3 regions of the Streptomyces sp. NPDC005648 genome follow, and region 2 is predicted to be linked to each of the others. Evidence: riboswitches for the same ligand, from Rfam matches in the RefSeq annotation. Region 2 holds a riboswitch; each other region holds the start of a gene.

Region 1 (7,481 bases), on a different contig from region 2:
GAGGCCCGCTGACCGGGAGGGGGCATCGCATGTGACGGAAGTGACACGTGTGACCCATGGGGGGAGTGGCCGTCCACCGGGCTGTCCGCGATGCGGGACGGCCCTCTTGACGCCGCCCCGACCTCGATCGACACTCCAGTTGGGGAATCCTAGTGAACAGGTAGGGAAAAGCATGAGGCGCCTTGAACCGGTCACCGTACGAGCGGGCCGTTCGCCTCTCCTTCTCACCTCCCGCCGTCATATCGACCTGCAGCGCGTCTGCAGCGCGATCCGGTTCCAGGGCTGAGCCGCGCCCATCCCGCGCCGACGGCGTCCCCGTGACGTTCACCCGTCCGGCGCGCACCGGGTGAGCCCTGCTCCCTCGCCCGACGTCGCTTCCGCCGCGTGTACGTCCGCGCCCGCTCCCGGGGAGAGTCATGACCGTCACACCGCTGGCCGCCCACGCGTCCAACAGGCCCACGCCCGCCTTCCGGGGGCGTATCGGCCGGGACGCGCGCAGTGGCCACTACGCCGTTCCGGGCCGTTACCGGCTCCATCTGTCGACCGCGTGTCCCGACGGTCTGCGCATCGCCGTCGTGCACAGCCTGCTCGGGCTGGACACGGTGTGTCCGGCGACCTTCCTGTCCGCCGTCCCCGACTGTCCCGAGGGCGGCCACTCGGCCCTGCGTCCGCTGTACGAGGCGAGCGCGCACCGCTACACCGGCCCGGCCAAGGCGCCGGTGCTCAGCGACGACTGGTCCGGACGGATCGTCAGCACCCACGCCCCGGACATCATGCGCGACCTCGCCCGCCGGTTCGGCGGCGACCGCCTCTCGCTCTACCCGTGCGGCGCGGAGTCGGAGATCGAGGCGGTCGAGCGGATGTGCGCGGAGGGCATCGAACAGGCGGCGCAGCGGGCCGGATCGGTCGGCGGGGAGCCAGTGGTATGTCACACAGCACTGGACACACTGCTGGAAACCCTCGGTGCCCTCGAACGCTGGCTCGACGGGCGCACGTACATGATCCGCGACGAACTCACCGCCGCGGACGTCGAGTTGTGGACCGCGCTGGTCCAGCTCGACACCGTGCACCGCAACCACCTGGACGCCTCCGCCGTGCAGCGCATCGCCGGCCATCCCACCCTGTGGGCCTACGCCCGGCGTCTGGCCGCCCACCCGGCCTTCGGTGCCCACCTCGACCTCGACGGCATCGCCCGCCGCCACCACGCCCGCTGCCAGGGGCTGGAGGCCGCCGGAGCCGCCGTCCAGATCCTGGACTGGGCGGCCCACGCCGCCTGTTAGCCGTTCCACCTGGTGGACCGGCGTTGACATCCGTTCGGGCAGTTGTCTTAATTGCCACTCAGAACGGTCATGAGTGTCAGCGACAAGCCCTGGCTTGCTGACCGGCAACCCTCGCGCCGCGGTGGGGTGCCCCAGGTGACGACCGGACCGACGACGTTTCGGTAAGCGCGAGGCCCACAAGGGCCGGAAGAGTGACGGTGACGCCATGTACGCAGCCCCCAGGACGGCCGTACGCCGCCCTCAGGGCTGCGTACGGTGGCACATGAACCTGCTCGTCGCCGATCGCAGCGTCGACCTTCTCCGCGTGAACAGCGCACTGTGTACCGCACCGGGCCGTGCCCGCTGTCGGGGCTGACACCTCCCCTCAGCCCCGCACCCCCTGACCGACACCGCCCGAGCGGTGTGCCGTCGCCCTCCCCGCCCCCGGTGCCCCCGCGAACCCGTGCGCTGAACCAGCCGTAGCAGCGTGCGTCCGACGTGGTCTCCGGGACGTCCGACTCCGCCGGAGCCCACCATGAGTGAACCCCCTGGCACCGCTGTGTCCCTCGCCGAGGCACCGCCCGCCGACGCCCCGTCAACACCCCTGGCGGCACAGCGAGTTCTGCCGCTGCGCCGTCCCGGCCGGTGGATCGCCACCGCCGTGGTCGTGGTCCTCCTGGCCCAGTTCGTGCACGGGCTGGTGACCAACCCCTTCTACCAGTGGGACCGCTGGGGTTACTGGTTCCTGCGCCCCACCATCCTCGACGGCCTGCTGATCACCCTCCAAGTCACCGCCTACAGCGCCGTGTTGGGACTCCTCGGCGGTGTACTGCTCGCCCTGGCCCGGCTGTCGAGGAGCCCGGTGCTGCGCGCGGTCAGCTGGACCTACGTCTGGGCGCTGCGCTCGATCCCGCTCATCGTGGTGCTGATCTTCCTCTACAACTTCAGTGCCCTGTACAAGACGTTGAGCGTCGGCATCCCCTTCGGGCCGGCCTTCTTCTCCTTCGACGAGTCGAGACTCGCCACCGACATGGTCGTGGCCGTCATCGGCCTCAGCCTCAACGAGGCCGCCTACGCGGCCGAGGTGGTACGCGGCGGCATCCTCTCCGTCGACCAGGGCCAGCACGAGGCGGCCGCGGCGCTCGGCCTGCCGAAGGGCTACCAGTTCCGGAGAATCGTCTTCCCGCAGGCGCTGCGCTCGATCATCCCCAACTACGTCAACCAGCTCATCGGCCTGATCAAGGGCACCTCACTGGTCTTCTACGTCTCCCTGCTCGACCTGTTCGGCTCCGCGCAGACCATGGGCTCCACCTACCCCGGCGACATCGTGCCGCTGCTGCTGGTCGTCACCGTCTGGTACCTGATCCTGACCAGCGTCGTCTCCGTCATCCAGTTCTACGTCGAGCGGCACTACGCCCGCGGTGCCACCCGCAGCCTGCCGCCGACACCGCTGCAGAAGCTCCGCACGGGTCTCACCGACCTGCGGGCCCGCATCCGCCGGGAGGCCGCCGTATGACCGCCGACACGCTCAACGCCCTGGCGGACGTCGAGGCCGCCACGGTCGAGGTGCACGACGTGCACAAGTGGTACGGCACCCACCGGGTACTGGACGGCGTCGACCTGACCGTCCGCCCCGGCGAGGTCACCGTGATCCTCGGCCCCTCCGGGTCCGGCAAGTCGACCCTGCTGCGGGTCATCAACCACCTGGAGAAGCCCGAGATCGGCCACGTCAGCATCAACGGCGAGCTGATCGGCGTGAAGCGCCACGGCGAGCGGCTGAAGGAACTCAGCGAGCGGGCCATCCTCACCCAGCGTGGCCGGATCGGCTTCGTCTTCCAGAACTTCAACCTCTTTCCGCATCTGACCGTCCTGGACAACGTGGCCGCGGCCCCCGTCGCCACCGGCCGCCTCGGCAGGGCCGAGGCCCAGGACCTCGCCCGCGAACTCCTCGACCGGGTCGGCCTCGCCGACAAGGCCGGCGCCTACCCGCGCCAGCTCTCCGGCGGTCAGCAGCAGCGCGTCGCCATCGCCCGTGCCCTCGCCCTGCGCCCGGGTGTCATCCTCTTCGACGAGCCCACCTCCGCGCTCGACCCCGAGCTCGTCGGCGAAGTCCTCGCCGTCATCAAGGACCTGGCGTCCACCGGCACCACGCTCGTCATCGTCACCCACGAGATCGGTTTCGCCCGCGAGATCGCCGACCGGGTCGTGTTCATCGACGGCGGACGGATCGTCGAGCAGGGCACGCCCGCCGAAGTCCTCGAACGACCGCGGCACGAGCGCACCAGGGACTTCCTCAGCAAGGTCCTCTGACCGCCGCCGCACCCCCGACCTCCCCCCACGCCACTCCTCTCTCATCACTCAGCGACAAGGAACGGCCATGTCTACCCACTTCACCCGACGCAGCCTGATACGCGGCATCACCGCGGCGACCGCCGTCGCCTCCCTGGCCACCGGGCTCGCCGCCTGCGGTGGCAACAGCGACGCGGCCACCTCCACCGACTCCGCCGCCAAGACCGGCGAGGTCGTCGTCGGCCAGGTCTCCAACGGCGCCGCCAAGCAGACCTCCATCAAGGTCTCCGAGGTCAAGTCCATCAGCGCCGAGCTGCCCGCCGCCTTCAAGAAGAGCGGCAAGCTGGAGATCGGCATCGGCGCCCTGCCGGCCGGCTTCCCGCCGCTGGCCTACGTGGGCAGCGACCAGAAGACCCTCACCGGCGCGGAGCCCGACTTCGGCCGCCTGGTCGCCGCGGTCCTCGGCCTCAAGCCCGAGGTGAAGAACTCCACCTGGGAGAACCTCTTCGTCGGCATCGACAGCGGCAAGGTCGACGTGGCCTTCTCCAACGTCACCGACACCGAGGAGCGCAAGAAGAAGTACGAGTTCGCCTCCTACCGGCAGGACAACCTCGCCTTCACGGTGCCGCAGAAGAGCACCTGGAACTTCGACGGCAACTACGAGAACCTCGCCGGCAAGACGGTCTCCGTGGGCTCCGGCACCAACCAGGAGAAGATCCTCCTGGAGTGGAAGGCCAAGCTGGCCAAGGAGGGCAAGAAGCTCAACGTCAAGTACTTCCAGGACAGCAACAGCACCTACCTGGCCCTGTCCAGCGGGAAGATCGACGCCTACTTCGGCCCCAACCCCGGTATCGCCTACCACAACCGCCAGGTCGCCAACACGCCCAACGCCACACGTACCGCGGGTACCTACTCCGGCGCCGGCGCGAGCCTGCAGGGCCTGATCGCGGCCACCGCTAAGAAGGACAGCGGCCTCGCCAAGCCCCTCGCCGACGCCATCAACTACCTGATCAAGAACGGCCAGTACGCCGAGTGGCTCAAGGCGTACAACCTCTCCAACGAGGCCGTCGCCAAGTCCGAGGTCAACCCGCCCGGACTGCCGCTCGACAACTCCTGACCACCGCGCCCCGGGGACTCCGCCGCCGCTCCGCGGTGGAGTCCCCGCGCCGGACACCCGAGCCGCACACCGGAGACCGCCACACCATGTCCGTCATCGCCCTCGACGCCGCCTCCTCGCACCTCCTGGACAACCCCGCCTGGGCCGCGCTGACCGGCCCGCACGCCCGCTTCGCCGAACTCCCCCACTCTCGAATTCGCTCGAGCGGGGGGACCCCCATCGCCCACGCCGTCCGCTACCAGCAGGACGTGGCCCCTTTCCACGCCCTCTCCGACGAGGACGACCCGCGCGCCTGGGCCGACCTCGCCGCACTCGTCGGCCCCGGCGGCACCGCCGCGGTGCGGGGCGTGACCGAGGCGGCCGAGGGTTGGGAGATCGTGCGCACAGGGCACGGCGTCCAGCTCGTGGACACCGCCCTGCGTGCCGAGCCCGACCCCGAGGCCGTACGGCTCGGCCCCGACGACGTGCCCGAGATCCTCGACCTGGTCGCCCGCACCGAGCCGGGCCCCTATCTGCCCCGCACCGTCGAACTGGGCACCTACCTCGGCATCCGCCACGAGGGGCGGCTGATCGCCCTGGCCGGTGAGCGACTGCACCCGCCGGGCTGGACGGAGATCAGCGCCGTGTGCACCGACCCCGCCCACCGCGGCCGGGGCCTGGCCACCCGTCTGGTCCGCGCGGTCGCCGCCGGCATCAAGGAGCGCGGCGAACGCCCCTTCCTGCACGCCGCGGCCACCAACGCGGACGCGATCCGGCTGTACGAGTCGATCGGGTTCACTCTGCGCCGCCATACCGTCTTCTCGCTCGTCCGGAACACCGGAGCGGCCGTCCTGGAAGAAACGGCATAGCCGTGCGGTTGTCCTTGTCGAAGGTGATGTATCGAGTGGAGGTGGGCCCGATGACACGTGTACGGCGTGCCGTCCGCCTCCACACCCGGCCCCACATCGACCTCCAGCGCGTGGCCGGCGCCCTCTGTTGCTCCTGACCCGTTTCCCCTCCGCCGGCCCACCTCCTCGCGGCCCCGGCGATCTCGTACGGACCTCCAGGAAGGCACCCTCGTGTCCTCGACTCCCTCTTCACATCTGCACCTCGCCGTGGCCCTCGACGGCACCGGCTGGCACCCCGCCTCCTGGCGCGAGCAGGTTGCCCGCCCCCGGGAACTGTTCACCGCCGGATACTGGGCCGACCAGGTCGCCGAGGCCGAGCGCGGGCTGCTCGACTTCGTCACCCTGGAGGACGGACTCGGCCTCCAGTCCTCGGACTACGGCGAGTTGGACGGCCGTACCGACCAGGTGCGCGGCCGTCTGGACGCCGTACTGATCGCGTCCCGTATCGCGCCCCTCAGCCGGCACATCGGCCTGGTGCCGACGGCAATCGTGACCCACACCGAGCCGTTCCACATCTCCAAGGCGATCGCCACCCTTGACTACGTGAGCACCGGCCGGGCCGGTCTGCGGGTCCAGATCTCCGCCCGACCGCATGAGGCCGACCACTTCGGCCGCCGCACCTTCCCGCCGATCGACCTGCGCGAACTGCAGAGCCCGGCCGGACAGGAACGGCTCACCGACCTCTTCGACGAGGCCGCCGACTACGTCGAGGCCGTCCGCCGGCTCTGGGACAGCTGGGAGGACGACGCCGAGATCCGGGACGTCGCCACCGGCCGCTTCATCGACCGCGACAAGCTGCACTACATCGACTTCGAGGGCAAGCACTTCAGCGTCAAGGGCCCCTCCATCACCCCGCGCCCGCCCCAGGGTCAGCCCCTCGTCACCTCCCTCGCCCACCAGACCGTCCCCTACCGCCTGGTGGCCCGCCAGACCGACGTCGGCTACGTCACCCCGCAGGACTCCGACGACGCCCGCGCGATCGTCGCCGAGATCCGGACCGAACAGGAGGCGGCCGGACGCGCCGGCGAACTCCTGCACGTCTTCGGCGACCTGGTGGTCTTCCTCGACGAGGACCAGGCCGCCGCCGAGGACCGCCGCGCCCGCCTCGACGCCCTCGCGGGGGAGCCGTACACCAGCGACGCACGCGTCTTCGCCGGTACGCCCGCCCAACTCGCCGATCTGCTCCAGGAGTTCGCCGAATCGGGACTGAGCGGCTTCCGGCTGCGGCCCGCCGTCGCCGGACACGACCTGCCGGCCATCACCCGCGGCCTGGTCCCCGAGCTCCAGCGCCGGGGCGCCTTCCGCACCGCCTACGAGGCCGACACCCTGCGCGGCCTGCTGGGCCTGCCCCGCCCCGCCAACCGCTACGCCGCCGCCACCGCCTGAGCCGGAAGGACCGCACCCACCATGAGCAAGCCGCAGAAGCAGATCCATCTGGCCGCGCACTTCCCGGGCGTCAACAACACCACCGTGTGGAGCGACCCGAAGGCCGGCAGCCACATCGAGTTCAGCTCCTTCGTGCACTTCGCGCAGACCGCCGAACGCGCCAAGTTCGACTTCCTGTTCCTTGCGGAAGGACTCCGCCTGCGCGAACAGGGCGGGAAAATATACGACTTGGACGTCGTCGGCCGACCCGACACCTTCACGGTCCTCGCCGCGCTCGCCGCCGTCACCGAGCACCTCGGTCTGACCGGCACCATCAACTCCACCTTCAACGAGCCCTACGAGGTGGCCCGCCAGTTCGCCAGCCTCGACCACCTCTCCGGCGGCCGCTCCGCCTGGAACGTCGTCACCTCCTGGGACGCCTTCACCGGCGAGAACTTCCGCCGCGGGGGCTTCCTCCCGCAGGAGCACCGCTACTCCCGCGCCAAGGAGTTCCTGGCCACGACCAATGAGCTCTTCGACTCCTGGCGCGGCGACGAGATCGTC
Region 2 (7,481 bases):
TCATCATCATCATCCTCACGGGTGTGTATCTGACGTTGTTCTTCCACCCGTCGATGAACGAGGTGGTGTACCACGGCAGCTACATCCCGCTGCAGGGCCAGATGATGTCCGAGGCGTTCAACTCGACCCTGCACATCTCCTTCGACGTGCGCGGTGGTCTGCTGATCCGGCAGATCCACCACTGGGCCGCGCTGATCTTCCTGGCGGGCATGTTCGTGCACATGATGCGCGTGTTCTTCACGGGCGCGTTCCGCAAGCCGCGTGAGGTCAACTGGATCTTCGGCTTCCTGCTGTTCGTCCTGGGCATGTTCACCGGCTTCACCGGTTACTCGCTCCCGGACGACCTGCTCTCCGGCACCGGTGTCCGTTTCATGGAGGGCGCGATCCTGTCCGTGCCGGTGGTCGGCACGTACCTGTCGTTCTTCCTCTTCGGCGGCGAGTTCCCGGGCGGCGACTTCGTGGCCCGCTTCTACTCGGTCCACATCCTGCTGCTGCCGGGCATCATGCTCGGCCTGCTGGTCGGCCACCTGATCCTGGTCTTCTACCACAAGCACACGCAGTTCGCCGGCCCCGGAAAGACGAACAACAACGTCGTCGGCATGCCCCTGCTGCCCGTGTACATGGCGAAGGCGGGCGGCTTCTTCTTCCTGGTCTTCGGCGTCATCGCGGCCATCGCGGCGATCGCCTCGATCAACCCGATCTGGGCCATGGGCCCGTACCGACCGGACATGGTGTCCACCGGCGCCCAGCCCGACTGGTACATGGGCTTCTCCGAGGGCCTGATCCGTGTCATGCCGGGCTGGGAGATCAACCTCTGGGGTCACACGCTCGTCCTGGGCGTGTTCATCCCGCTGATGATCTTCCCGCTGGTCCTGGTCGCGATCGCGGTCTACCCGTTCATCGAGTCCTGGGTCACCGGCGACAGGCGGGAGCACCACATCCTGGACCGCCCGCGCAACGCCCCGACGCGTACCGCGTTCGGTGCCGCGTGGATCTCCTGGTACTTCGTGCTCCTGGTCGGTGGCGGCAACGACATCTGGGCCACGCACTTCCACCTGTCGATCAACGCGATCACCTGGTTCGTCCGGGTCGCCTTCTTCGTCGTGCCGGTGCTGGTGTTCGTCGCCACCAAGCGGATCTGCCTCGGTCTGCAGCGCCGCGACAAGGACAAGGTGCTGCACGGCCGTGAGTCGGGCATCATCAAGCGCCTGCCGCACGGTGAGTTCATCGAGGTCCACGAGCCGCTCAGCCAGGAGGCCCTGCACACCCTCACGGCGCACGAGCAGTACAAGCCGGCCGAGATCGGCCCGACGGTCGACGAGAACGGCGTCGAGCGCAAGGTCAAGGGCTCCGAGAAGCTGCGCGCCAAGCTCAGCGAGGCGTACTACGGCGAGGAGTCCCAGATTCCGAAGCCGACCGTCGAGGAGTACAAGGAGATCACGAGCGGCCACGGCCACCACTGATCGCTGCGCTCGCCACAGCGCACCACAAGGGCCCCGTCCGGTGTTCGGACGGGGCCCTTGCCCGTGCCCTGAGCTGGATAGGGTGGGGACGCGCACACGGGATGCGCATTCTCTTCTACGACACCCAGGAGCGGCCGTATGAGCGCTGTGACCCCCGCTGGAGGCGACACCGCGGCGGCCCGTTCCTGGCCCGGGCTGCTGAACGGCCTGCTCGACGGCCGTGACCTCAGTGCCGACGACACGGCCTGGGCGATGGACCTGATCATGCGCGGCGAGGCGACCGACGCGCAGATCGCCGGCTTCGCGGTGGCCCTCAGGGCCAAGGGCGAGACGGTCGAGGAGATCACCGGTCTGGTCCGGACGATGTACGAGCACGCCAATGTGATCGAGGTGCCCGGCCGGACCGTCGACATCGTCGGCACGGGCGGTGACGGCGCCAAGACCGTCAACATCTCCACGATGTCGTCGATCGTCATCGCCGGCACCGGCGCGAAGGTCGTCAAGCACGGCAACCGGGCCGCGTCCTCCGCCTCCGGCGCCTCGGACGTGCTGGAGAAGCTCGGGGTCAATCTGAACCTCACGCCCCAGCGGGTCGCGGAGGTCGCCGAGGAAGCCGGCATCACCTTCTGCTTCGCCATCAAGTTCCATCCGGCGCTGCGTCATGTGGCCGCCGCCCGCGGCCAGTTGGGCATCCGCACCACCTTCAACGCGCTCGGCCCGCTCACCAACCCCGCCAGGGTGAAGGCGCAGGCGGTGGGCGTCGCCGATCCACGCCTGGCACCGCTCATCGCCGGTGTCCTGGCCGAGCGCGGCAACTCCTCCCTCGTCTTCCGCGGCGACGACGGCTTCGACGAGCTGACGACCACCGCCACGTCCCGGGTGTGGATCGTCCGCGACGGCAAGGTCACCGAGGAGTCCTTCGACCCGCGGGACGTCGGCATCGAGCTGGTGCCGGTGGAGGCGCTGCGGGGCGCCGACCCCTCGTACAACGCGGAGGTCGCGCTGCGTCTGCTGGACGGCGAGAGGGGCCCGGTCCGTGACGCCGTACTCCTGAACTCGGCGGCGGCTCTCGTGGCCCTCGACCCGGGGACCGGGACGCTGGCCGAGCAGCTCGGGGCCGGTATGGCGAAGGCGGCCGAGTCGATCGACTCCGGGGCGGCCAAGCGGGCGCTGGAGCGCTGGGTGGCGGCCAGCAACAAGTAGCCGTCGGTGGCCGCGGTCCCGTAATCCGGACACGAGTTGCGGGACCGCGATCACTTCACGTACGTTCCTTGTCAGGTCATGAGTGACAGTCATGAGGCCCCGGCCGACTGTCCGGCAACCCTCCGTCCGTGGCGGGGTGCCCCGGGTGAAGACCAGGCCGTAGGCAGCGAGGTCTACGGCAAGCGCGGGCCCCTCTCGAAACCAGGGGTCCTGGTCGTTCGAGGGAGTCTTCCGTGAGCAAGCGAATGCGATAGGGCCGCCGAGCCCCGCCTCTGCGTACCCCTTCTCACCCTCTTTCTTGCCGTACGGGAGTTCCCCATGTCTGTCTCCACCGCTGCCTCCACCCGCACCATTTGTTCCCCGCTGCCCGTTCTGGGCCGGGATGTCACCGTCCCGCTCGTCACGGGCGGCGAAGTCACCTACGCGGCCCTCGACTACGCGGCCAGCGCCCCCGCCCTGCAGCGCGTCTGGGACGACGTGGCCGCGTACGCCCCGTACTACGGCAGCGTCCACCGCGGCGCCGGCTACCTCTCCCAGCTCTCCACCGACCTGTTCGAGAACGCCCGCAGGACGGTCACCGAGTTCCTCGACTGCCGCCCCGACGACCAGCTGGTCTTCACCCGGTCGACCACCGACTCGCTGAACCTCCTCGCCGCCGCGCTCCCGGCCGGCTGCCAGGTCTTCGTCTTCGAGACCGAGCACCACGCCTCCCTGCTGCCCTGGAAGGACGCCCGGGTCACCTACCTCGACGCCCCGCGCACCCCGGAGCAGGCCGTCGAGACCCTGGAGCAGGCACTCGCCGCCCGTGACCCGCACGGCCCCGCCCTGGTCTGTGTCACCGGCGCCTCCAACGTCACCGGCGAGCTGTGGCCGGTGCGCGAGCTGGCCGCCGCCGCCCACGCGCACGGCGCCCGGATCGTCCTGGACGCCGCCCAGCTGGCCCCGCACCACCCCGTCTCCGTCCGTGACCTGGACGTCGACTGGGTCGCCTTCTCCGGCCACAAGCTGTACGCGCCCTTCGGCTCCGGTGTCCTGGCCGGCCGCGCCGACTGGCTGCGCGCGGCCGACCCCTACCTCGCGGGCGGCGGCGCCAGCCGCAAGGTCACCCGGCGCGAGGACGGGGGAGTGGACGTGGAGTGGCACGAGAGCGCGGCCCGCCACGAGGCCGGCTCCCCGAACGTCATCGGTGCCTACTCCATCGCCTCGGCCTGCAAGGCCCTCACCGAGGCCGGCTTCGACACGCTCGTCGCCCGCGAGCGGCATCTGATCCAGAAGGTGCGGGCGGGCCTGGCCGAGGTCCCGGAGGTGCGCGTCCTGTCCCTCTTCGGCGACGACGCCCCGCGCGTCGGTGTGATCTCCTTCGTCGTCGAGGGCTGGAACAGCTCGCACTTCGCCGCCGCCCTCTCCGCCGAGTACGGCATCGGCGTCCGCGACGGCCTCTTCTGCGCCCACCCGCTGGTCAGGACCCTGCTGGGCTCCGACCCGCAGACCCAGGGCGAGTGCGGTGCCCCCGAGGCGGCGCCCGGCGAGAAGTCCCTCAACGCCATCCGCGTGAGCTTCGGCGCCGGCACCCCCGACGAGCACGTGGAGCGGTTCGTGAACGCCGTCAAGGAGCTGGTGGCGGATGGCGCGAAGTGGCGCTACCGGACCGAGGACGGCCGCTGCGTCCCGGCGGTCTGACCCGCCGTACGTCTTCTGACGTATACGCTCCCCCTCGGCAGCCGGACGCTTGACAGGGGGAGCACGGGTGGAGGCGCTGCGCGCGAGGGATCCGCGGCGGATCGGACCGTACGAGGTACTGGGCAGACTCGGTGCGGGCGGCATGGGCGAGGTGTACCTCGCCGAGGCGCGGGGAGGTCCCCGGCTGGCCGTGAAGGTGGTGCGGGCCGAGCACGCGGAGGACCGCACCTTCCGGGCCAGGTTCCGCCAGGAGGTACGGGCCGCGCAGTCCATCGGCGGGGCGGGCACCTACACCGCCCGGGTCGTCGACGCAGACACCGAGGCCGAACGGCCGTGGATGGCGACGGAGTTCGTCGACGGGCCGAACCTGCGGGACGCCGTCCTCGACCACGGCGCCCTGCCCGAGCGGGCGGTACGGCTGCTCGCCGGCGCCCTCGGCGAGGCACTCGCCGCGATCCACGCCAAGGGGATGATCCACCGGGACCTGAAGCCCTCCAACATCCTGCTGGCACCGGACGGCCCACGGGTCATCGACTTCGGGATCGTACGGGCCCTGGAGGCGACCGCGCTGACCAACACCGGGGCGGTCGTCGGCTCGGTCGGCTATGTCTCGCCCGAGCAGATCCGCAACGGCGCCGAGGTCGGCCCGCCCAGCGACGTCTTCTCCCTCGGCGCGGTGCTCGCCTACGCCGCCGCGGGCCGCGAGCCCTTCGGCGAGGGCCAGGACTCGGTGATCCTGCTCCGCATCCTGACCCGCGACTTCGACCTGTCGGGCGTCCCGGAGAGCGTCCGCGGACTGGCCGAGGCCTGTCTGCGGGAAGACCCCGCCGACCGGCCGACCCCGGCCGGGGTGGCCGAGTCCGCCGGCCACACCGCGGCCGCCCTGCGCGAGAACCTGCTCCCGGGCTGGTACACCACGCCCGCGCCACCCGCGCCGGACCCCGCCGAGGACACCACGGCGACGCCCGCGCCGGGCCCCGCGCCGGCCACCGAGCGCTGGCTCCCGGAGCACCGCTCGACCGAGCGCCACAGCCGGGTCGAATACCCCGCCCCGACGACCGTCACCGACGCGGCGGCTCCCCGCCCCGCGGCGGACGGCCCGGCCCCGATCACCGTGACGGACCTGGCGGACGGCGGCGCCCCGGACGTCGGAACTCCCTCGCGCCGGGGCCTGTTGAGGCTCCTGGTGGGGGGTGCCGTCGTGGGCGCGGGGGTCGGGACCGGGGGGTGGCTGTGGCTGCGGGACCAGAACGGCGGGGCACGGTCGGGGTCGGCCGGTGATCCGCCCGGGACGTCCGTGTCGACGTCCCGCTCGCCCTCCGCGTCACTGCCCGCCGGGGTGAGCTGGACGTATGGCGTGGGCGGGCTCGGTGGGCGCGCGGGCGGGCGGCACGGGGCGTGTGTGGCGCTGTCGCCCGCCGGAGACCTGGTGTACATCGGGGGCGCGGACGGTTCGCTGCACGCCGTGACGCCCGCCGGGAAGAAGCTGTGGTCCGTCGACCTGGGCGGCCCGGTGATGCCGCCGCTGGCCACCGCCGACGGGGCGTACTGCCTGCTGGAGAACGGGGGCGAGGCGGCGTCGAAGCTGTGCGCGGTCGGACCGGACGGAAAGGTCCGCTGGACCAGGAAGATCACCGGATCCGGCGGCAGCCAGTTCCCCGTGGCCGCGGGTGACCTGGTGCTGGTCGCGAGCGGTACGGCGGACGCGGGCGCCGTACGGGCCTACACCGCCGGGGGCGACGTCCGCTGGTCGGCGCAGACGACCTTCGGGCCCACCAGCGAGCCGACGGTGGCGGGCGGTGTGGCGTACGTCGGCACGTTCGGCAACGTCGTCGACGCCCTCGACGTGAAGGACGGTAACCGGCTCTGGTCGGCTCCGGTCGGCGGCGACGCCGGCCGTCCGACCCTGGTCGGCCGCATCCTGCTGGTGGGGGCGAGCGGCGAGATCCCCCTGCACGGCGTCAACCTCAGCGGGACGACCGTCTGGAACGCCGACAACGAGGACGCGGGCGGCCGGCGGTACTTCACCTGTGTCCGCCTCGGTGATCTCGCGGTCACCACCGACCAGGGCCGGCTCGCCGCGATCGACCCCTCGAACGGGAGGACGAGGTGGGCCTTCGACGGCTCACCGGCCGGATCGGACCACAGCGACCCCGCCGTCGCCGGGAACCACGTCTACGTCCGCCTGGGCGGCGCCCTCCACGTGCTGGACCAGACCGGCAAGCAGCGCCACAGGCTCGCCCTGGGCGACCTCGGCTCCGAGGACGGCGTCCACAGCCCCGTGGTCCACGGCGAGCGCGTCTACATGGCGACCGCCGAGGGGATCGCCGCCCTGGACGTGAGCGGCTAGGGCAGCCCTAGCTGTCCAGGCCGATCGCGAACGCTGCCTCCAGGTCGTGCTGGGAGTACGTGCGGAAGGCGACGTGTGTGTCCGTGGCCTCGACGCCCGGGATCTTGCTGATGCTGCCCGGGATGACCTCCGCGAGGTCCTCGTGCTGCTTCACCCGGACCATGGCGATCAGGTCGTAGGTCCCCGTGACGGAGAAGACCTCGCTGACGGACTCCAGCGCGGCGATGCGCTCCGCGATCTCGGGGATCCGGTCCACGCTGGTCTTGATGAGGACGATCGCGGTGATCACGGCTGGTTCTCTCCCTCGGGGGCCGGAGCTGGGGCGGGCCTCACTCTAGTCGTACGGCGGAGACGGGCCCACGCGAAGGCGAAGCCCAGGCCGAAGCCCACCAGGTGGGCCAGATAGGCCACGCCGGGGCCCTGGGGCGCCCGCCCGGCCGCCAGCCACTGCAGGGACGCCCAGAACGGCAGCACCACCCACGCGGGGAACCGCAGCGGGAGGAAGAAGAGGAACGGGAGCAGGCTTGTCACCCTGGCCCCGGGGAAAAGGTAGAGAAAGGCGCCCAGGACCCCGGAGATCGCCCCGGAGGCGCCGACCAGCGACTGCTCGGAGGCGGAGTTGGCGGCCGCGTACCCCAGCAGGGCCAGGTAGCCGCAGCCGACGTAGAAGAGGGTGAACCGGACGCGGCCCATCCGTTCCTCGGTCATCACGCCGAAGACATAGAGGAAGAGCATGTTGCCCAGCAGGTGCACCCAGCTGCCGTGCACGAAGAGGGCCGTGAGGG
Region 3 (7,481 bases), on a different contig from region 2:
CGAGATGTAGCCCTTGTCGAAGCGCATACCCTCGGTGAGCTCCAGCTCCAGACCGAAGGTCTGGGACTCCTCGACGGTGATGACGCCTTCCTTGCCGACCTTGTCCATGGCCTCGGCGATGAGCTCGCCGATCTGGGTGTCGGCGGCGGAGATGGAGGCCGTGGAGGCGATCTGCTCCTTGGTCTCGACATCCTTCGCCTGCTCGAGCAGGGCACCGGAGACGGCCTCGACGGCCTTCTCGATACCGCGCTTGAGGGCCATCGGGTTGGCGCCGGCGGCTACGTTGCGCAGGCCTTCCTTGACGAGGGCCTGGGCGAGAACGGTCGCGGTGGTCGTACCGTCACCGGCGACGTCGTCCGTCTTCTTGGCGACTTCCTTGACCAGCTCGGCGCCGATCTTCTCGTACGGGTCCTCGAGCTCGATCTCCTTGGCGATGGAGACACCATCGTTGGTGATCGTGGGGGCGCCCCACTTCTTCTCGAGGACGACGTTGCGGCCCTTGGGGCCGAGCGTCACCTTCACGGCGTCCGCGAGCTGGTTCATGCCGCGCTCGAGGCCGCGCCGCGCCTCCTCGTCGAACGCGATGATCTTGGCCATGTGAAGTGGTCCCTCCAGGACTGGGGGTGATTCCTTCGGACCGCGCCCGCGCCCGCGACGGACGGCTCGCCGACCCGTGGGTTCCTTGCCCCACCCGGCCTGCGGGCCTCACCGACCCGGTCCTTCTTTGTCACTCTCACCTTCAGAGTGCTAACGCCAATGATTAGCACTCGGGGTAGGCGAGTGCAAGCGGCTCTCGGGATCGGCCGGGTCTCGGGCGGGGCCGTGACGGGTCCCGGCGGGTGCCCCCGGGCATGCCGAAGGGCTCGTAACCCATGACTCCCCATGGGATACGAGCCCTCCGAAGAAGAACAGAAGAACGACGCTGTTACTGCCCGGCGCGTGCTTCAGCCGGTCGCCAGGCGAACCATGTCCGCCTGCGGCCCCTTCTGACCCTGCGAGATCTCAAAATCGACCCGCTGGCCCTCTTCCAGGGTGCGGTACCCGTCCATCTGGATGGCGCTGTAGTGGACGAAAACATCCGCACCACCGTCGACCGCGATGAAGCCGTACCCCTTCTCCGCGTTGAACCACTTGACGGTGCCCTGAGCCATGCCTAACTCCCCTATTACTGGCCCTTGCACAGATCCGCACTTCGCGGATCCGGGTCAGACCTCACCCCCCACGGTTTGGGGGCGTGCGCCGGAACGCGTCGACCGCGGCCGAATGTATCTGTCCAACTGCCGTCTGCAACAGGTCAATCGGACGAGAATTCTGGACGGAAGGGGTCCGGAATGTAGTGAGAATTCGCCCGAATTCAGGGCAAGTCGGGCCCCATAAAACGCGCATAAGCCACAAAAGACGTGCACACTTTGGCTACTTCTCATCGCATCCGGAGACGGTACTCATATGCGTCCGGCATACGGAAAGCAGCTGGTTCCCCAACTGTACCGTGCTCAACCATGCAGAATTGCCCCCTCCGGTTCTCTCACGGAGGGGGCAATTCGATGAACTCTTGGTAACCGGCGTTACCGACGGTAATAATCGGGGCGGCCGGTATGCGCGCTCAGCCGCCGGCGACGGCCGGGATGATCGACACGCCCGCACCGTCCGGGGTGGCCGTCTCCAGCCCCTGCTCGAACCGCACGTCGTCGTCGTTGACGTACACGTTGACGAACCGGCGCAGCTTGCCCTGGTCGTCGAGGACGCGCGCGGCGATACCGGTGTGGTTCTTCTCCAGGTCGGCGATGACCTCGGCGAGGGTCCCGCCCTCGGCGGTCACCTCGGCCTGTCCGCCGGTGTAGGTACGCAGGATGGTCGGAATGCGGACGGAAACGCTCATGATGCGAGGCCAGCCTCTCGGAAGGAGTCGAGGTTCGGACGGATGGTCGCGGTCAGGCCGGTGTCGGAGGCCACCGCGTCCAGGGTCTTGAGGCCGTCGCCGGTGTTCAGCACGACCGTGGTCAGGGTCGGGTCGAGGAGACCGTTCTCGATCAGCTTCTTGGTGACACCCACCGTCACGCCACCCGCCGTCTCGGCGAAGATGCCCTCGGTGCGGGCCAGCAGCTTGATCGCCTCGACGACCTGCTCGTCGTCGACGTCCTCCACCGCGCCGCCGGTGCGACGGGCGATGTCCAGGACGTACGGTCCGTCCGCCGGGTTGCCGATGGCCAGCGACTTGGCGATGGTGTTCGGCTTCTGCGGGCGGACCACGTCGTGCCCGGCCTTGTAGGCCACGGACACCGGCGAGCAGCCCTCCGCCTGGGCGCCGAAGATCTTGTACGGCCTGTCCTCGACGAGCCCGAGCTTGATCAGCTCCTGCAGCCCCTTGTCGATCTTCGTGAGCTGCGACCCGGAGGCGATCGGCACCACCAGCTGGTCGGGCAGCTTCCAGCCCAGCTGCTCGCAGATCTCGTAGGCCAGGGTCTTGGACCCCTCCGCGTAGTAGGGCCGCAGGTTGACGTTGACGAAGCCCCAGCCCTCGCCGGCCGGGTCGCCGATCAGCTCGGAGCAGAAGCGGTTCACGTCGTCGTAGTTGCCCTCGATACCGACGAGCTCGCCGCCGTAGACCGCGGCCATGACGACCTTGCCCTGCTCCAGGTCGTGCGGGATGAAGACGCAGGAGCGGAAGCCGGCCCGCGCGGCGGCGGCGCCGACCGCGCCCGCGAGGTTGCCGGTGGAGGAGCAGGAGAGGGTGGTGAAGCCGAAGGCACGCGCGGCCTCGATGGCCTGGGCGACGACCCGGTCCTTGAAGGAGTGCGTCGGGTTGCCGGAGTCGTCCTTCACGTACAGACCGCCGGTGACGCCGAGCTCACGGGCGAGATTGTCGGCCTTGACCAGCTTGGTCCAGCCGGGGTTGATGTTCGGCTTGTCGGCCACGTCCGCCGGGACGGGCAGCAGCGGCGCGTAACGCCAGATGTTCGAAGGTCCCGCCTCGATCTGCTTGCGGAGCTCCTCGGTGTCGTATGCCGAGAAGTCGTACGCGATCTCGAGCGGGCCGAAACACTCCTCGCAGGCGAAGACCGGACCGAGCGGTACCCGGTGACCGCATTCGCGGCAGCTCAGTGCCGCGGCGGGTCCGAGGTCGACGGTCGTGGAGTCCGTGGTGCTTGCAACAGTCTGCGCAGCCATGTGAGGCGAGGCCCTTTCTCCTCATCTTCCTCACGACGCATCTCGCCGTGAGACGGATTTGGCACCTTCCCTAGCCGGGAGCCTCGCGGAACGATCAGCATTGATCTACGAGAGCCGACTGGAGGGTTGCCGGGGCTTCATCGGGCCGTATCCCTCTGCCCCTCTGGATGAGCGGTATTCGGTTGTCGGTTCAATGACCTCGGACATGCGATGGTCATCGACGTTGTTCAAGACTGTAACCGAAGGCCAGGAGAGTTGAGAGAGTCGTCCGAACCGCGAGACACAAGTGAGGAGCCGCCTACGTGCTGGAAGAAGTCGAGCGCTGGCTGAGCACCCGCTCCTGGTCCGTCACCGATCGCCCGCTCCACCAGATCCTGGCCGCGAAACAACGCTCCGGCCAGTCGGTCTCCGTCGTCCTGCCCGCGCTCAACGAGGAGGAGACGGTCGGCGACATCGTCGCCGTCATCCGCCATGACCTGATGCAGCAGGTGCCGCTGGTCGACGAGATCGTCGTCGTCGACTCCGGGTCCACCGACCGTACGTCCGAGGTCGCCTCGGCGGCCGGCGCGCGGGTCGTCCACCGCGACGACATCCTGCCCCGGCTCCCGGCCGTCCCCGGCAAGGGCGAGGTCCTGTGGCGCTCGCTGCTCGTCACCACCGGGGACATCGTCTGCTTCATCGACGCGGACCTGAAGGAGTTCTCCTCCGACTTCGTCTCCGGGATCGTCGGCCCGCTGCTCACCGACCCCGGGATCGACCTGGTCAAGGGCATGTACGACCGCCCGCTCGGCGGCGCGAGAGGCCAGGGCGGCCGGGTCACCGAGCTCATGGCGCGCCCGCTGCTCAACATGCACTGGCCGCAGCTGGCCGGTTTCGTCCAGCCCCTCGGCGGTGAGTACGCGGCCCGCCGCTCCCTGCTGGAACAGCTGCCGTTCCCCGTCGGCTACGGCGTCGAGCTCGGCATGCTGATCGACGCGCTGCATCTGGTCGGCCTCGACGCGCTCGCCCAGGTCGACGTCGGCGTGCGCAAGCACCGGCACCAGGACGGACAGGCGCTGGGCCGGATGGCCGCGGCGATCTACCGCACGGCCCAGCTGAGGCTGGCCCGCGGACATCTCATCCGTCCCTCCCTCACCCAGTTCGAACGGGGCGAGGACGGCTTCGAGCCGCGCACCTACTCCGTGGACACCGAGGAGCGGCCGCCGATGGCGGAGATCGCGGAGTACGCCTCCCGTAAGGTCGCCTGATCTCCGCACGGAGGGGTCTCACCCGCTGTATACGGCGCACCCGCAGAGCGCAACCAAACGTTTGAGCGTTTACGGGCCGGGCTAGGTTGAGGCGTATGGCTTCCACGCACGGTGCTGTCCATCAGGTGCTGGTCGCGTCCAACCGCGGCCCGGTCTCGTACGTCGTCCAGGAGGACGGCTCGCTGACCGCCAAGCGCGGCGGCGGCGGGCTGGTCTCCGGTCTCTCCGCGATCGGGCCGGACGCGGGCGCGCTGTGGGTGTGCTCGGCGCTCAGCGACGGCGACCGCGAGGCGGTGCGGCGCGGGATCGGCGAGGACGGCGTGCGGATGCTGGACATCCCGGCCGATGTGCACGCGGACGCGTACAACGGCGTCGCGAACTCGGTCCTCTGGTTCGTCCACCACATGCTGTACCAGACACCGCTGGAGCCGGTCTTCGACGCGGAGTTCCGCCGGCAGTGGGAGTCGTACGAGGCCTACAACCGGGCCTTCGCCGAGGCGCTGGCCGAGGAGGCGGGCGACGGGGCGGCGGTCCTGGTGCAGGACTACCACCTGTGTCTCGTCCCCGGCATGCTGCGGGAGCTCCGCCCCGACCTGCGGATCGGGCACTTCTCGCACACACCGTGGGCGCCCGCGGAGTACTTCGCCCTGCTGCCCGACGACATCCGCAGGCAGCTGGTCCTGGGCATGCTCGGCGCGGACCGCCTGGGTTTCCTGACCCACCGGTGGCGGTCGGCCTTCGTCTCCTGCGTCCAGGCGACGGACGTCGAAGCGGTTACCCGGATGGCCCTGTCCGGGGTGCCCGAGGCCTTCCAGCACGTCCCCGGCTGGAAGGGGCCCGGGCACCGGACCTGGCTCGGCGTCCACGGCCTCGGCGCCGACGCGGAGTTCCTGCACGCGCGCTCGCACGAGGCGGACGTCGAGGAGCGTATGCGGGCCCTGCGCGAGGAGATCGGCGCGGGCCGCAAGGCGATCGTGCGGGTGGACCGGACCGAGCTGTCCAAGAACATCGTGCGCGGGCTGCTGGCGTACCGGCAGCTCCTCGACGACCACCCGGAGTGGCGCGAGCGGGTCGCGCACGTGGCCTTCGCCTACCCCTCCCGTCAGGACCTCGCCGTCTACCGGGACTACACGGCGGAGGTGCAGCGCCTCGCGGAGGAGATCAACTCCCAGTACGGTACGGCGACCTGGACCCCGGTCGTGCTGCACGTCAAGGACGACTTCGCACGCTCCCTGGCGGCCTACCGGCTGGCCGACGTGGCACTGGTCAACCCGATCCGGGACGGTATGAACCTGGTCGCGAAGGAGATGCCGGTCGTCTCCGACGAGGGGTGCGCGCTGGTGCTGTCGCGGGAGGCGGGGGCGTTCGAGGAGCTGGGCAAGGACGCGGTCGTGGTCAACCCGTACGACGTGGTGGAAACGGCGCGGGCGCTGCACGCGGCGCTGAGCATGCCGGTGGAGGAGAGGGCCGAGCGGACGAAGCGACTCGCTGCCGCGGCGACGGCGCTGCCTCCGGCGCAGTGGTTCCTCGACCAGCTGGAGGCGTTGCGGAGCTGACCCGCAGGGGAGCTCACCTCAGCTGTGCTGCCAGCCCCCGCAGCAGCCCCACCACCCCCGCCGGCCCCTCCACCACCAGGTCCGCGCGCTCCCGCAGCTCCGTCACCTCGTCGCTGCCGCTGCACACCAGCAGGCCCGGGACGCCGTCGGAGCGGAGTTTCTCCACAGCGGCGAAGGCGGGGAGGTCGCCGAGGTCGTCGCCGGCGTAGAGGACCGCCGTCGCGTGGATCTCGCGGACGTGGTCCACGAGGGCCACGCCCTTGTCCATGCCCGGCGGGCGCAGCTCCAGGACCATACGGCCGGGCTCGACGATCAGGCCGTGGCGGGTGGCGAGGTCGGTGAGGGGTTCGCGGAGGGCGTCGAAGGCGGCCTGGGGGTCGGTGGCGCGGCGGGTGTGGACGGCGACCGCGCGCCCCTTCTCCTCGATCCACGTGCCCTGCCAGGCTCCGATCCGGTCCAGGAAGCCGGGGAGTTCGGCGCGCACGGCGGCGACCCCGGGGTGCGGGGCGGGGGCGCTGACCTCGCCGCTGACCGCGTCCCAGCGCTCGGCGCCGTAGTGCCCGAGGACGACCAGGTGTTCCAGGCCGGCGACCCCCGCGAAGCCTCCGTGCCGGACGGCGACCCCGGCCGGACGGCCGGTGACGACCGCCACGGAGGCCACCTTCGGCGCGAGGCCCGCCAGCGCGGGAACCGCCTCCGGGTGGGCCCGGGCCTGCTCGGGGTCCGGCACGATCGGGGCGAGGGTCCCGTCGAAGTCGAAGGCGAGCACCGACTTCGCGGGGTTCGCGAGGATGGCGGCGAGTCCGTCCCGCCCGGCCCGGGTGGACGGCACCGGCAGACGATCCGTAGGGCTTCCCATAAGGCGACCCTAACGCTCCCCCCGCCGCTGCTCCCGCACTCTTCTCAGCCTGTTCACGGTGACCGGATCATGAGCGAGCGCCCGCTCGTCGTCCAGCAGGGCGTTCAGCAACTGGTAGTAGCGGACCGGGGCCAGCCCCAGCTCCTCCCGTATCGCCCGCTCCTTCAGGCCGGGGCCCGGGAAACCCCGGCGCTCCAGTGCGAGCACGGCCCGCTCGCGCTCCCCCAGCTGCTGCTCCTCGTCCATGTCAGAACCGTAGCCCCCGCCACTGACAGTCACCCCACAGCCGCTGAAGGCCTAGTCCGCGCTCTCCGCCGACGAGGCCGCGTCCTGCAGCTGCCCGAGCGTCGCCGCCGGGCTTCCGCCCGGGGCGACCGCCTGGCCTATCCGCTTCTTCACCGCGGCGCTCACGTCCGCCCACGACATCTTGTCCACGGGATACATCTCGGACCGGGGCAGCTCGTCGAGGAACGGCTTGAGGTCGGCGTCCTCGGCGTCCGAACCCATCGCCTCGGAGGCCGAGTTGGTGACCGGCAACAGGTCGTACTCGTGCGAGAAGGCGAGGACGTTCTTCCGGTCGTAGACGAAGTCGAGGAAGTCGCCGATCTGCTGGGCGTGGCCGTTCTTCTTGAAGGCCATCATCCAGTCGGC

Evidence for each region. Region 2 has a riboswitch for S-adenosylmethionine ahead of ABZT17_RS08775 (aminotransferase class V-fold PLP-dependent enzyme). Riboswitches for the same ligand answer to the same signal wherever they lie in the genome.
Region 1: linked by a shared signal. The riboswitch ahead of ABZT17_RS04090 (amino acid ABC transporter permease) and the one ahead of ABZT17_RS08775 (aminotransferase class V-fold PLP-dependent enzyme) in region 2 are both predicted to bind S-adenosylmethionine.
Region 3: linked by a shared signal. The riboswitch ahead of thrC (threonine synthase) and the one ahead of ABZT17_RS08775 (aminotransferase class V-fold PLP-dependent enzyme) in region 2 are both predicted to bind S-adenosylmethionine.

What each region holds. Positions count from the first base shown of each region.
Region 1 covers NZ_JBEXCS010000005.1:97-7,577, forward strand. The annotation lists gene ABZT17_RS04075 (AAA family ATPase) at 1-12, shown strand, start outside; gene ABZT17_RS04080 (putative leader peptide) at 173-286, shown strand; gene ABZT17_RS04085 (glutathione S-transferase C-terminal domain-containing protein) at 417-1,280, shown strand; SAM riboswitch class IV at 1,346-1,454, shown strand; gene ABZT17_RS04090 (amino acid ABC transporter permease) at 1,795-2,775, shown strand; gene ABZT17_RS04095 (amino acid ABC transporter ATP-binding protein) at 2,772-3,569, shown strand; gene ABZT17_RS04100 (ABC transporter substrate-binding protein) at 3,637-4,665, shown strand; gene ABZT17_RS04105 (GNAT family N-acetyltransferase) at 4,752-5,513, shown strand; gene ABZT17_RS04110 (putative leader peptide) at 5,564-5,650, shown strand; gene ABZT17_RS04115 (LLM class flavin-dependent oxidoreductase) at 5,724-6,938, shown strand; gene ABZT17_RS04120 (NtaA/DmoA family FMN-dependent monooxygenase) at 6,960-7,481, shown strand, end outside.
Region 2 covers NZ_JBEXCS010000011.1:3,276-10,756, forward strand. The annotation lists gene ABZT17_RS08765 (cytochrome bc complex cytochrome b subunit) at 1-1,463, shown strand, start outside; gene trpD (anthranilate phosphoribosyltransferase) at 1,602-2,666, shown strand; SAM riboswitch class IV at 2,741-2,857, shown strand; gene ABZT17_RS08775 (aminotransferase class V-fold PLP-dependent enzyme) at 2,985-4,346, shown strand; gene ABZT17_RS08780 (serine/threonine-protein kinase) at 4,414-6,696, shown strand; gene ABZT17_RS08785 (Lrp/AsnC ligand binding domain-containing protein) at 6,704-6,985, opposite strand; gene ABZT17_RS08790 (rhomboid family intramembrane serine protease) at 6,982-7,481, opposite strand, start outside.
Region 3 covers NZ_JBEXCS010000028.1:33,674-41,154, reverse strand. The annotation lists gene groL (chaperonin GroEL) at 1-597, opposite strand, end outside; gene ABZT17_RS18355 (cold-shock protein) at 945-1,151, opposite strand; gene ABZT17_RS18350 (MoaD/ThiS family protein) at 1,604-1,879, opposite strand; gene thrC (threonine synthase) at 1,876-3,168, opposite strand; SAM riboswitch class I at 3,187-3,342, opposite strand; gene ABZT17_RS18340 (glucosyl-3-phosphoglycerate synthase) at 3,471-4,415, shown strand; gene ABZT17_RS18335 (trehalose-6-phosphate synthase) at 4,511-5,971, shown strand; gene otsB (trehalose-phosphatase) at 5,985-6,830, opposite strand; gene ABZT17_RS18325 (DUF3263 domain-containing protein) at 6,840-7,076, opposite strand; gene ABZT17_RS18320 (extracellular solute-binding protein) at 7,128-7,481, opposite strand, start outside.